Regions from separate parts of the Cobetia sp. genome, predicted to be linked through region 3. Evidence: predicted binding sites of a transcription regulator. Region 3 holds the regulator's gene; each other region holds the start of a gene.
What was found. The regulator sigma-54, encoded in region 3, starts transcription at its own class of promoters, with help from an activator protein. The targets are predictions, from matches to a motif close to TGGCACNNNNNTTGCTNT.

Region 1 (3,208 bases), on a different contig from region 3:
GGGCTGGCACCGGCGGCCCGCAGGCAGGCGCACAGCGTCTCCAGGTCCCCCAGGTCACGCGCGGCCTGGCCACGCGCGATCAGGGCGGAGAGCAGCTCGGTCTCGTATTCCTCCGGCAGCTGGCCAGCCAGCTGGGCATGGGCGGGCGGCGCCTGCTCCAGACACAGCGCGATGGCGCGCAGCGGCGTATCCGGCAGGTCAGCCAGACGCTGCACGAAGGCGGCGGCAAGCTCGCTGGACAACTCGCCGCGTCGTGTCAGCACGTCGGCAATACCCTGCAGGCCGAGTGACGGCCAGTCATCCAGCGGTAGCTGGGCGGTGAGATACTGCTCGGCGAGCTCGTAGTACTGGCTGGCAGGGCGGTCGCAATCGAGGCTGGCGCGGGCGTGCAGCATGGCGCGCAGGCTGTCGTCCGGCGTGAAGGCCAGCGGGTTGTCCTGCATCAGGTTGTCGATCTTGCCAGCCTCGGCCTGCTGGAGATCAGGCCGGCCGACGGTCAGCGCCGTCTGACCCAGCGTCGTGATCAGGCGTTCGAGGAAGGCATCGCGTTGCGCGGGAGACAGACGACCTTCCTCATCCAGCGGCAGGGCCAGAAACCACACCAGCGGATCGTCGAGCCCGGCCGGACGGAACACGCATGCCAGGCGGGCCTGGCCCTTGAAGGGCTGCTCCCACGGCTGCTGTTCGGTCTCGAAGGCTTCGAGTTGCTCAAGACTGAGCGGCGCCAGGGTGCGTCCCAGGTGATAAAGGTGCAGCTCGGCGCCGGTGCGTGTGAAGAAGTTGCTCAAGGAAGAGAGAGGAGTCATGAGGCTCACCACGGCTGTGTCTCCACCACGCCTTGGCTGGGCGTGCGGAAGAACGGAAGAAAAGAGTCTTGTCGAGCATCATTGCCAGGCGTGGCATGTGTCGTTGAGTGACAGCTGCCGGCGCGTGACATGTGCCTGAGCATGTTTGGAATGGCAGCGACTTTAGCGATTCACCGGCTGTCATGCCACCCGCTGGCGTGTGATGGCGGCCAGAGGAAAGAGGGCGACCTGTGCCTATTATGGCCGCTCTTTCGACCCGTGACGGCTTGACAGATGACGCGGCACCTCAAGTCCCGCTGAGCGTTTTGCAGGTTGATGATTTTTTGATCAATTTTCGTCATCCCACGGCTGGCGCGGCTTGCAGCGTGACCGAGACGGGTTATCCACAGCATCGTCCACGGATGGCGTGAATAACTGTCATCCACTTGTCGTCAGGCTGACATCTAGCGCTGCAGGTGGCCCATACGGCGTCACTGGCCCGCCATGACAGGCATGCTAGAATCGCGCTCATTGACAGGAATGCTGTCTTATTCCTTCTGGTTATGACCTTAAGGGATGAAATGATTGGGAATGCGGGGCAGTCCCGTTATCCTATACAACCAAATCACATATAAAAGGCTGTGCTTATACCTGTTCTGTTGGCTCGACATCCGCAATCAGCCGAATGTCAGCGACCGTCCAGCGCCAATGGCTCAGTCTTGCGATCCACGAGGAATCCCGATGCGCCAATCACGTTCGCTCGCAGCTGTCTTCTCTTCTACCGCTCTCAAGGGCGCCGTGATGGCTGCCGCGCTGGGCGCGACCACCCTGGGCAGCCTGGCGGCACAGGCTGACACCCTCAAGGTCGGCATGTCGGGCGGCTACTTCCCGTTCACCTTCGTCAAGCAGGACAAGCTGCAGGGCTTTGAAGTGGATGTCCTCAACGCCGTCGGCGAGATCACCGGTGACGACATCGAATTCGTGACCATGAGCTTCTCCGGCCTGATCGGCTCGCTGGAAGCCGGCCGCATCGACACCGTGGCCAACCAGATCACCATCACCGATGCGCGTAAGGCCAAGTTCGCCTTCACCCAGCCCTACGTCTATGACGGGGCTCAGGTGGTCAAGCGTCGCGGCAATGACGAGATCACCGGCGTCGAGTCCCTCAAGGGCCACAGCGTGGCGGTCAACCTGGGCTCCAACTACGAAGCGCTGATGAAAGAGCTGCCCTACGCCGACCAGATCGACATCAAGACCTATGAGTCCAACATCGAGCAGGACACCGCCCTGGGCCGTGTCGATGCCTTCGTGATGGACCGCGTCAGCGCAAGTCAGGTGATCCAGAAGACGCCGCTGCCGCTGGAACTGGCTGGCAAGCCGTTCTCGCGTCTCGAGAACGCACTGCCGTTCCGCAAGGACGCCGAAGGCGAGGCCAAGCGTGACGAGGTGGATGCCGCGCTGACCGAGCTCAAGGAAAATGGCCGCCTGGCCGAGATTTCCAACAAGTGGTTCGGCAACGACATCACCACGCCTTGAACATTGCCCGCTGCGCCCTGATACAAGGGCGCATGCAAGGATATGTCATGTGCAAACGGGGTGACGGCTTGACCGTCGCCCCGTTGTCGTCATGTCGACGGGTGTCTTTCCAGACCCTCAGCCAAGCCCCCAGCCTGTCCGGATAACGAATGGATACTCTCAATATCGATTACATGCTTGGCCTGTTGCCGGTCATGCTCAAATACCTGCCACTGACACTCAAGATGGCCTGTATCGGCATGGTGGCCGCGCTGGTGCTGGCCTCGCTGTTGGCGGTAGTGCGGGTGCTCAAGGTGCCGGTGCTGAATGCGCTGACCATCGTGTTCATCTCCTTCTTCCGCGGCACGCCGCTGCTGGTGCAGTTGTTCCTGTTCTACTACGGCCTGCCGCAGGTGATGGCGTTCCTGACCCAGATCGATGGCGTCACCGCGACGATTCTCGGCCTGACGCTGCACTTCTCGGCCTACATGGCCGAATCCATCCGCGCCGCCATCGTCGGGGTCGATCGCAGCCAGACCGAGGCGGCGCTCTCGATCGGCATGACCAATGTCCAGCTGATGCGACGCATCGTGCTGCCCCAGGCGGCCCGCGTGGCGGCCCCCACGCTGATGAACTACTTCGTGGACATGATCAAGTCCACGTCGCTGGCCTTCACGCTGGGGGTGACCGAGTTGATGGGCGCGACCCAGAAGGAAGCGGCCAGCAGCTTCCTGTACTTTGAATCCTTCATCATGGTGGCCATCGTCTACTGGGTGATGGTGGAAGGGCTGTCCTTCGTGCAGCGCTGGATGGAGAAACGTCTCAACAAGGCCTATCAGCGATGATTGCAGTCAGAAACCTGGTCAAGAAATTCGGCGGGCAGGCCGTACTCGATGGCATCACTCTGG
Region 2 (3,208 bases), on a different contig from region 3:
CTCATACAGGGGCGATAGCGTCCTCGAGAGAGCCACAAGAGTGCCGCCGGACGGGGACTGCTGTATATTTGATCGGTTGTCCCGGCCTTGCCGGGATGACCGCCAAGCTGTCTCACGGAACGCCGCCGATGCGCGGCAGAGAATCGTCCAACCCACGGAAAGGGCCAGCCATTCAGGACGACTTCGGCTTGTTTCAGGAGCACTACCCATGCAAGACATGCTTGCCCCGCTGGCATCCCTGGCGGATGTGATCGGCATGCTAGGCACCACTCTGGTCGTCGGCGCCTTCTTCCTGCTGCAGATAGGCAGACTCGATGCCCGCAGCCTGACCTACAACCTGATGAATCTGAGCGGGGCGATCCTGCTGTTGATCAGCCTGTGCATCAATTTCAACCTCGCCAGCTTCGTGATCGAGATCTTCTGGATCATCGCCTCAGTGGTAGGTCTGGTGCGCTGGATGCTGGGCACTCGTCCCCAGACTGCCTGAGGCCGCCCCTCAGAATCAGCGGCGCCCATGACGCAAAAAACCGCCACGCCCCGAAAGGGCGTGGCGGTTTTGGTTCAGCCGTCACCTGAGGGAATCAGGCGTCGCGCTGGCGCTCGATTTCCGCGGCGTGACTGGCGGCTTCACGCTTCGCTACCGCGGCTTCCCCCTCGTCATCCACTGGCGTAGTGGCCTCGGCAGCCGGCGCATTGGCCGCTACCAGCCCCTGCTTTTCCAGCAGTGCCTCGAGGGCGATGACCTGCTTTTCCAGCGACTCGACGCGGCTGCGCGTACGCGTCAGCACATCCATCATGATGTCGAAGTCTTCACGCGAGACCAGTTCCATGCGGTCGAAGGCACCGCGCATCACCCCTTGCACGGACTTCTGCAGCTCTTCCGGACCATGCGAGGCATCCTGCAGGCGCTCACCGATCTGCTGGGCCATACGCCCGATGACGTCATTCTTGAACATGCTGCACCTCAGCCGTTGCGGGCCGGCGGCCGCGTCGTGCGGACTGCCGGTCAGAAAATGATGACACCCCTGTACATGGGGCCGTCGTGTCCTGCTGCAAGGATACGCAACCCTGGAGTCGGGTGCATGCCCCGCATCGTCCTGCACCAACCAATCCTCATCGGCAGGCACACACCTGCACCACATTAGCACTTGCCCCCACACCCAAAGGCGCAGAAACAGCACCATTACGGTGCATGCCAGGTGACCTTCGGATTCAGCCATCTTTGCACAGGCCGAAAGACTGTCAGCCATCCTGCGATAACCAGATGAGTTACAAGGATTTTCAGCCGCATGGCACATCTCGTGCGATGCACTTGTCAGGAACAGGCCGCCAGCTCATCTGACTGGCCATGCTTAACAAGAATGATCATTCCGGTAGCGAACGGGGGCAGCACATGAAACTGATCACCGCCATCATCAAACCCTTCAAGTTGGACGACGTGCGAGAAGCACTGGCCGACAACGGCGTGCAGGGGATTACCGTCACCGAAGTGAAGGGCTTCGGACGTCAGAAGGGGCACACCGAGCTGTATCGCGGTGCCGAGTACGTCGTCGACTTCCTTCCCAAGGTCAAGATTGAAGTGGCTGTCGATGACAGCAGTGTGGAATCGGTACTGGACGCCATCACCCAGGCGGCCAACAGCGGCAAGATCGGCGACGGCAAGCTGTTCGTCACTCCGCTGGACGATGTCATCCGTATCCGCACCGGTGAACGCGGCGCCGACGCTGTCTGAGCCCCGCGCACAATAACAAGGAGAACCCCGCATGAACGAGATCATCGAGGTCAAGTACGCACTTGATACCTTCTACTTCCTGGTCTGTGGCGCCCTGGTGCTATGGATGGCAGCCGGCTTTGCCATGCTCGAGGCCGGTCTGGTCCGCGCCAAGAACACCACCGAGATCCTGACCAAGAACGTGGCGCTGTTCGCCATCGCCTGCACCATGTACATGGTCGTCGGGTATCACATCATGTACTCGAGCGCCGAAGGCGGCTTCCTGCCGAGCCTGGGCTTCCTGATCGGTGCCGAGAATACCGCTGAGGAAGCGCTCGCTTCCGGTGGCGACATCTACTACAGCGCACGTTCCGACTTCTTCTTCCAGGTGGTGTTCGTGGCTACCGCCATGTCCATCGTCTCCGGTGCGGTCGCCGAGCGCATGAAGCTGTGGGCCTTCCTGGCCTTCGCCGTAGTCATGACCGGCGTCATCTATCCGGTGCAGGGTTACTGGACCTGGGGTGGCGGCTTCCTGAGCGCAGCGGGCTTCAGCGACTTCGCCGGTTCCGGCATCGTGCACATGGCCGGCGCTTCCGCCGCACTGGCAGGCGTGCTGCTGCTGGGCGCTCGCAAGGGCAAGTACGGCAAGAATGGCGAGATCAATGCCATCCCGGGCGCCAACCTGCCGCTGGCCACGCTGGGTACCTTCATCCTGTGGCTGGGATGGTTGGGCTTCAACGGCGGCTCCGAGCTGGTGCTGTCCAACATCGATGAGGCCAACGCGGTCGCTCAGGTCTTCGTCAACACCAATGCCGCTGCCTGTGGTGGTGTCATCGCCGCGCTGATCCTCGCACGTCTGTGGTTCCGCAAGGCTGACCTGACCATGGCCCTCAACGGCGCACTGGCTGGCCTGGTCGCCATCACTGCGGGTCCGCTGGCACCGAGCGTCGGTGCTGCCACCCTGATCGGTGCCGTCGGCGGTCTGCTGGTCGTGTTCTCCATCGTCGGTCTCGACAAGCTGAAGATCGATGATCCGGTCGGCGCCATCTCCGTGCACGGTGTGGTCGGTCTCTGGGGTCTGCTGGCCGTGCCGCTGACCAATGACGATGCCACCTTCTCCGCACAGCTGCTGGGCGCCGCCTCCATCTTCGCCTGGGTGTTCATCGCAAGCTTCGTGGTGTGGCTGATCATCAAGGCCATCATGGGGATTCGCGTCAGCGAGGAAGAAGAGTACGAAGGTGTGGATCTGGCCGAATGTGGTATGGAGGCCTATCCGGAATTCACCTCCAGCCGCAAGTAAGCCTGGACGCGACAGCACCTGCAGCATCAAGACTCCCGCCACCTGGCGGGAGTCTTTTTTCCTGACTGGATAAGCGGTGTATGCTTGAGTCAGAGACCGGCGTGACGAGCAGGCCTCGTTACCCGCACCATCACCCAAGGAGAGACACGATGAAACTGGTCACTGCCATCATCAAGCCATTCAAGCTCGACGACGTG
Region 3 (3,208 bases):
GGAGGTCAGCGCCTGCCGCGTGCAAGGTGCAGGCAGCCTGCTGGCGCTCCTTCTCGATCGACAGTGTCACCTGAACATTGGTGATGTTGTCGTAATGCCGTTCGAGGCGAGCGAGCTTCTCGTTGACGTAATCGCGGAGAGGATCGGTAAGTTCCACATGATGCCCGGTGATATTCACTTGCATGGACACGCTCCTTTATCCAGCGGGTTGCCATTCAATTGTAACCCTTTTTGACTACGAGCAAACCCTGATCGGACGCTCTGCAACAGGCTTGACGGCCACCGTCTGGCGATGTTTTCGCACCCTTGCCAGTGGCGTCAGATGTCGTGAGCGTCTGTACCGACAATGCCCAAGCTTTGCGCAAAGATCAACGCTGCGCTGCATCGTGGCTCAGTGCTTGTCTTCAACTCAGTGAGGGGTATCGGAGTGGACTTCAAGGGCACGTCTGGTGGGTGGTGCGTGAAAGACGCGCAAGAAGGCGGGTTTTCGTCGCCAATCCCTGCATGTACGTCGCCTTTCAGGCGCTTCGATTGCGTGGAGCAAGCGGCGTTCCGGGAGGTTCTTCGGGTGTCATCCAGGTGCAATACGCGCAAAAGTGACTTTAAAAACATGCGATTGACGGTGAATGACACTACCGGAATGACGGATTTTCGCCATCATCCTGCGCGCCGTCATGGCTCATGACGGGCAATTGGCGAGCGGTTGTTGGGGTGACAGAGCGCGCGACAGGCGTACCGCTACCCGCGAAGTCAGAGGCTGATGAGCGGAAAATCCAGCGCTTGAGGTTGGAGACGGCTGCCATTGTGGAGGTGAGAGCAGGGCATGGCAGCCGCAGGTGACGCGTCAGGCCAGACGCTTGCGCTCGCTGGAGGAGGGGATGCCCATCGCTTCGCGATACTTGGCCACGGTACGGCGTGCGACCTCGATGCCATCGCTGGCGAGCAGATCGACCAGCCGTGAGTCGGAGAGAGGCTTGCGGGCCGGCTCTTCCGCGATCAGCTTGCGGATGCGGGCACGAATGGCGGTGCTTGAGTGGGCGTCGCCACTGCCGCTGCCACCGACCTGGCTCGAGAAGAAGAACTTGAGCTCGAAGACGCCGCGCGGGGTGTGGATGTACTTCTGGGTCGTGACCCGCGAGATGGTCGATTCGTGCATCTCGACCACTTCGGCGATGTTGGCCAGAATCAGCGGCTTCATGCCTTCCTCGCCTTGCTCGAGGAAGTCGATCTGGCGCGCCATGATCTCGCGGCCGACCTTGAGCAGGGTGTCATTGCGCGATGACAGGCTCTTCATCAGCCAGCGGGCTTCCTGCAGGTTGTCCTTGAGGAAGGTGTTGTCGGCGGACTTGTCGGCACGCTTGATCAGCGCGGCGTATTCCGGCTGGATGCGCAGCTTGGGCAGCGCTTCCGGATTGAGCTCGACCTGCCAGCCATGGCGGGTATGGCGCACCAGCAGATCAGGGATCACGTAATCGCTGGCGGGCTCGCCCCAGGCGGATGCCGGACGCGGGTCGAGCGCGCGCACCAGGCGGATGACGTGGTCCAGCTCGTCATCGTCAAGGCTCAGGCGGCGCTTGAGCAGCTTGCGGTCATCGTTGCCCAGTGCCTCGAGGAATTGACGTACCAGGCGGCGCGCCTGCGCCAGCAGCGGCAGATCATCCGGCAGCAGCGCCAGTTGCAGCAGCAGGCATTCGCGCAGGTCACGAGCGAAGACGCCGGTCGGGTCGAACTGCTGCAGACGCAGCAATACCTGCTCGAGTTCGGAGGCCTTGAGGCCGGGCAGGCCCTGGCCGCGCAGGCCATCGACCAGCTCGTCGAGTGACAGGCTCAGATAACCGGCACCGTCGACGGCATCGATCAGGCTCTCCGCCATCTGGCGTTCACGGCCATCGAGGTCGGTCATCGCCAGCTGCCAGCGCAGGTGGTCCTGCAGGCTCTCGACGCTGGTATTGCGATCGAAGTCCGGCCCTTCTTCACTCCCGCTGCCACTGCCGGAGCTGGTCAGGCTACCGGCGTGGTCCTGGTAGAGGTCCGACCAGTCACTGTCGAGGGGGTATTCCTCGGGAATCTCGCTCGAGGAGTCGGCAGTGGAGATCTCGCTCGAATCCTGTGTCTCGACGACATCCAGCGACTCGTAGTCCTCGTCGAGCTCCAACATGGGGTTGGACTCGAGGGCTTGCTGAATCTCCTGACGCAGGTCGAGCGTCGACAGCTGCAGCAGCTGGATCGCTTGCTGGAGCTGCGGCGTCATGGTCAGCGAGGTGCCGAGGCGGAGTTGCAGGGTGGGTTTCATGGAGTCAGTCAATTCACGGCAAAGGAACGTGCTTACTACGCTATACCGTGACTCGGGGCACTGACAAGTGGTTGTCGTGAATATTCAAGCAACTTGCATGCCATGTTTCCACCAAGGTGGTATGGACGTCATGCATGCGTCTGATGTCAGACATGAAAAAGCCGCTACGCGATAAAATCACGCAGCGGCTTTCGAAGCTTTCGCCTCGCGAGGACTCAGCGCAGCCGCTGACCCTAGAGCGTGAACTCGTGGCCCAGGTAGACGTCGCGCACCTGCTGGTTGGCCAGGATGGAGTCCGCATCACCGTGGGCGATGATCTGGCCATCGCCGACGATATAGGCGGTGTCACAGATATCGAGTGTCTCGCGCACGTTGTGGTCGGTGATCAGCACGCCGATGCCACGGTCGCGCAGTTGACGCACGATGCTCTTGATCTCGCCCACCGAGATGGGGTCGACGCCGGCAAAGGGCTCATCGAGCAGCACGAAATCCGGCTCGGTGGCCAGTGCACGGGCGATCTCGACCCGACGACGCTCACCGCCGGAGAGGCTCATACCGGTGCTGGCGCGGATGTGCGTGATGCTGAATTCCTCGAGCAACTCTTCAAGGCGTGCCTTGCGGCCATTGCGATCCAGGTCCTTGCGGGTCTCCAGAATCGCCATGATGTTGTCGGCCACCGACAGCTTGCGGAAGATCGACGCCTCCTGCGGCAGATAGCCGATGCCGGCGCGTGCACGCTGATGCATGGCGGCAGCGGAGAGGTCCTTGTCATCGATGGAGACGTTGCCGGCATCGGCGCGCACCAGCCCGACGATCATGTAGAACGAGGTCGTCTTGCCGGCGCCGTTGGGGCCCAGCAGGCCGACGATGTCGCCCTGGCGGATCTCCAGCGAGATGTCCTTGACCACCTTGCGG
Region 4 (3,208 bases), on a different contig from region 3:
GAATCACGTTGAGGCGGTGGAAGAGATCCTCACGGAAGCGCCCATCCTCGACCAGCTTTTCCAGGTGCTGGTGCGTCGCGGCGATGATGCGCACGTCGACCTTGACCGGCGTGATGCCACCGACACGATAGAATTCGCCATCGGCCAGCACGCGCAGCAGGCGGGTCTGGGTCTCGGCGGGCATGTCACCGATTTCATCGAGGAACAGCGTGCCGCCATCGGCCTGCTCGAAGCGCCCGCGGCGCAGCGCCGTGGCGCCGGTGAAGGCGCCCTTCTCGTGGCCGAACAGCTCCGATTCCATCAGGTCCTTGGGAATCGCCGCCATGTTGAGCGCGATGAACGGCTTGGCGGCGCGCGGCGAGTGCTGATGCAGCGCCTGGGCCACGCGCTCCTTGCCGGTACCGGACTCGCCGTTGATCAAGACGGTGATATGCGACTGTGACAGGCGGCCGATGGCGCGAAAGACTTCCTGCATCGCCGGCGCTTCGCCGATGATTTCCTTAGTCAGCCCTTCCGGCACGGCGGCGGGCGCCTTGGATTCACGGGCATGCGCCACGGCGCGCCGTACCAGCGCCAGCGCTTCATCGACATCGAACGGCTTGGGCAGGTATTCGAAGGCGCCGCCCTGATAGGAGGCCACGGCGCTGTCGAGATCGGAATGCGCCGTCATCACGATGACGGGCAGGTCCGGGTACTTCTCGCGCACGCGCGCCATCAGGTCGAGACCATCGGTTCCGGGCATGCGGATATCGGTGATCAGGACATCCGGGCACTGACGCATGATGCTGGCTTCGGCCTGATCGGCACGCTCGAAGGTTTCCACCTCGAGGTCGGGTTGTGCCAGAGCGCGCTCCAGCACCCAGCGAATGGCACGGTCGTCATCGACGATACAGACGCGGGCAGTCTCGCTCATGTGTGATCTCCAGAAGTGCCGGCTAGCGGAATGAGTAATCGGAATTCGGTATGGCCGGGGCGCGAGTCACACTCGATCAGCCCCTGATGCTGGTGCAGGATGCCCTGGGCGATCGACAGCCCGAGCCCTGAGCCTTCGGCGCGCCCCGAGACCATCGGGTAGAACAGCGTCTCGCGCAGGCTCTCCGGTATGCCGGGGCCGTTGTCGATGATCGCCAGCTCGCAGACCAGCCGGTGGCGCTCATGGCCCAGCGTGAACTGCCGGCGAGCGCGGGTCCGCAGCGTGATCTCGTAGGGGGCTGCGTCAGGCTGCGGTGAATCGGGCTGTGGCTGCTCATTGAGGGCCTGGGTGGCATTGCGCGCGATGTTGAGCACCGCCTGGATCAGCTGACCTTCGTCGCCGATCACCTCCGGCAGGCTCGGGTCGTAGTCGGCGCTCAAGGTGATGGCGCTGCCTTCCGCCTGCAGCAAGGCCCGCACCCGCTCGGTCACCGCATGCACATTGACCGGCGCCTGCAGCGGCGGCCGGTTCGGCCCGAGCATGCGATCGACCAGATCACGCAGGCGGTCCACCTCCTCGATGATGATGCGCGTGAACTCCACCATCTGCGGTTCGGGCAGATCACGTTCGAGCAGCTGGGCGGCACCACGAATGCCGCCGAGCGGATTCTTGACCTCGTGCGCGAGACCACGCGTCAGCACCTTGACCGCCTCCTGGCGGGCGATCAGCGCTTCTTCGCGCGAGATCTGCATCAGGCGGTCACGCGGTTCTATCTCGACCAGCAGTTCATTGGCGCTGATGGGCGTCGCGGTGAAATCCACCGTCAGCGCTTCATTGGCCGCGTTGATGATCTCGGCCTCACGCTGGGTGTAGGGGTGCTGTTCCTCCAGCGCCTTGCGCAGCACATTGATCAGGGTGTCATCCAGCCCGGTCATGTTGTCGGGCGTACTGCCCTTCACACGCACCAGACTCACCGCCAGCAGCGTCTCCGCGGCGGGATTCATCCAGACCATCTGCAGCTGTGAGTCCAGCACCACCACGGCAGTGTTCAGGTGTTCGAGCAGTCGTTGATGCATGGGTTTGTTCGCCATCTGCAGTACGTCTCCCTGTTCTGCAATAACCGCGCCAGTCTGGTGCAGGCACCGAGAACACGGCGTCCGATGCTGTGCAACCATTTCTGGCCCCTCATATTGGCACCAAAATGGTGCAGGCAGAAAAACGCGCTAGAATCCGCGTTGCCTCTCTTCGCTGCCAGGTGGCCCGACATCGACTGGCCCAGACACGAAAAAGCCGCCCGAAGGCGGCCTGTCAGCGAAGGAGAAACGCGCGAAGAAAGCAGGCCGCCCAGACGCTGCTAGCCACCGCCAGCATTGGCAGGGTTGTTGGGGTTGCGAGGCAGATTGACGCTGGCGCGCTGCACATAGACCACCTTCGGCTCGCTGGTCTGGCGCACGCGGCCGGTGGAATCCAGCAGCTCCGCCTGGATGACATGCTTGCCACGCTCCAGCGCCGGCACCATGAAGACGGTGCTGTGCATGGCGGATTGAGACGGCGCACCGTCCACGGTCACGCGCACCTTGTCTTCCGGGCGCAGCTTGGGCTCGATTCCCAGGCGCACCGCCAGATTGCCCGCCTGCCCGGTCTGCAGCGTTTCCTCGTTGGACGGGCTCTGGATGGTGAAGGTGGTATAGCCACGGAAGGCCACATCTACCGCAGGCGCCCGGGTGCGGGTGCTCTCGCTGGATGAGGAAGAACTCACGCGCGACGGCGTGCTGCGCCGCGGCGGCAGGGATTCCGTCGACGGCACCACGCTGAGCGGCGTCAGCTGCACCTTGCTGCCGCCCGCAGGCTGATCACTGAAGACCACGTTGCCGTTGGCATCGACGTGACGATAGACCTGGGCCGCCTGAAGATCGAACGACAGGCTCGACAGCATCAGCGTCGCTGCCAGCAGCAGGCACTGCAGTGGCTCGGGGCGCGCTGCTGGCAGTGCACGCGAGTCAGTCGCGGGGTTCGCGACGCGCAGGGAGGATACGAAGGGCCACATCCGAAGATTCCTGAAGAGAGTCATGGGAGGCCAGAAGCCGCAGGCAGCTCCAGCGGGTTGGGTCTATCGACAGGCGATCCTGCTGCCTGATGACAAGGCTAACAAGTTACAAAGCTTACCGCGTTGATGCCAGCATTTGGGGCCTTCGACAAGACGCCTGTGTGCATTGACTGTCACGCAAGGCTACCACCGCGCCCTGCAGGTCTGTCATCAGCATGGCCGATCTCAGGGAAAAGGATCAGGGGCAG

Region 1: the regulator sigma-54 is predicted to act here: its motif matches at 1,446-1,463, upstream of AC4FAH_RS07420 (amino acid ABC transporter substrate-binding protein).
Region 2: the regulator sigma-54 is predicted to act here: its motif matches at 1,291-1,308, upstream of AC4FAH_RS01615 (P-II family nitrogen regulator).
Region 4: the regulator sigma-54 is predicted to act here: its motif matches at 2,024-2,041, upstream of glnL (nitrogen regulation protein NR(II)).

The regions. Positions count from the first base shown of each region.
Region 1 is NZ_CFDJES010000054.1:6,126-9,333, reverse strand. It holds gene AC4FAH_RS07425 (DUF3549 family protein) at 1-806, opposite strand, end outside; gene AC4FAH_RS07420 (amino acid ABC transporter substrate-binding protein) at 1,587-2,321, shown strand; gene AC4FAH_RS07415 (amino acid ABC transporter permease) at 2,471-3,145, shown strand; gene AC4FAH_RS07410 (amino acid ABC transporter ATP-binding protein) at 3,142-3,208, shown strand, end outside.
Region 2 is NZ_CFDJES010000007.1:1,368-4,575, forward strand. It holds gene AC4FAH_RS01605 (CBU_0592 family membrane protein) at 209-487, shown strand; gene AC4FAH_RS01610 (accessory factor UbiK family protein) at 582-956, opposite strand; gene AC4FAH_RS01615 (P-II family nitrogen regulator) at 1,394-1,732, shown strand; gene AC4FAH_RS01620 (ammonium transporter) at 1,764-3,011, shown strand; gene glnK (P-II family nitrogen regulator) at 3,161-3,208, shown strand, end outside.
Region 3 is NZ_CFDJES010000039.1:1,865-5,072, forward strand. It holds gene hpf (ribosome hibernation-promoting factor, HPF/YfiA family) at 1-184, opposite strand, end outside; gene AC4FAH_RS05905 (RNA polymerase factor sigma-54) at 845-2,293, opposite strand; gene lptB (LPS export ABC transporter ATP-binding protein) at 2,527-3,208, opposite strand, start outside.
Region 4 is NZ_CFDJES010000034.1:18,309-21,516, forward strand. It holds gene ntrC (nitrogen regulation protein NR(I)) at 1-913, opposite strand, end outside; gene glnL (nitrogen regulation protein NR(II)) at 910-2,004, opposite strand; gene AC4FAH_RS05440 (DUF4124 domain-containing protein) at 2,268-2,960, opposite strand.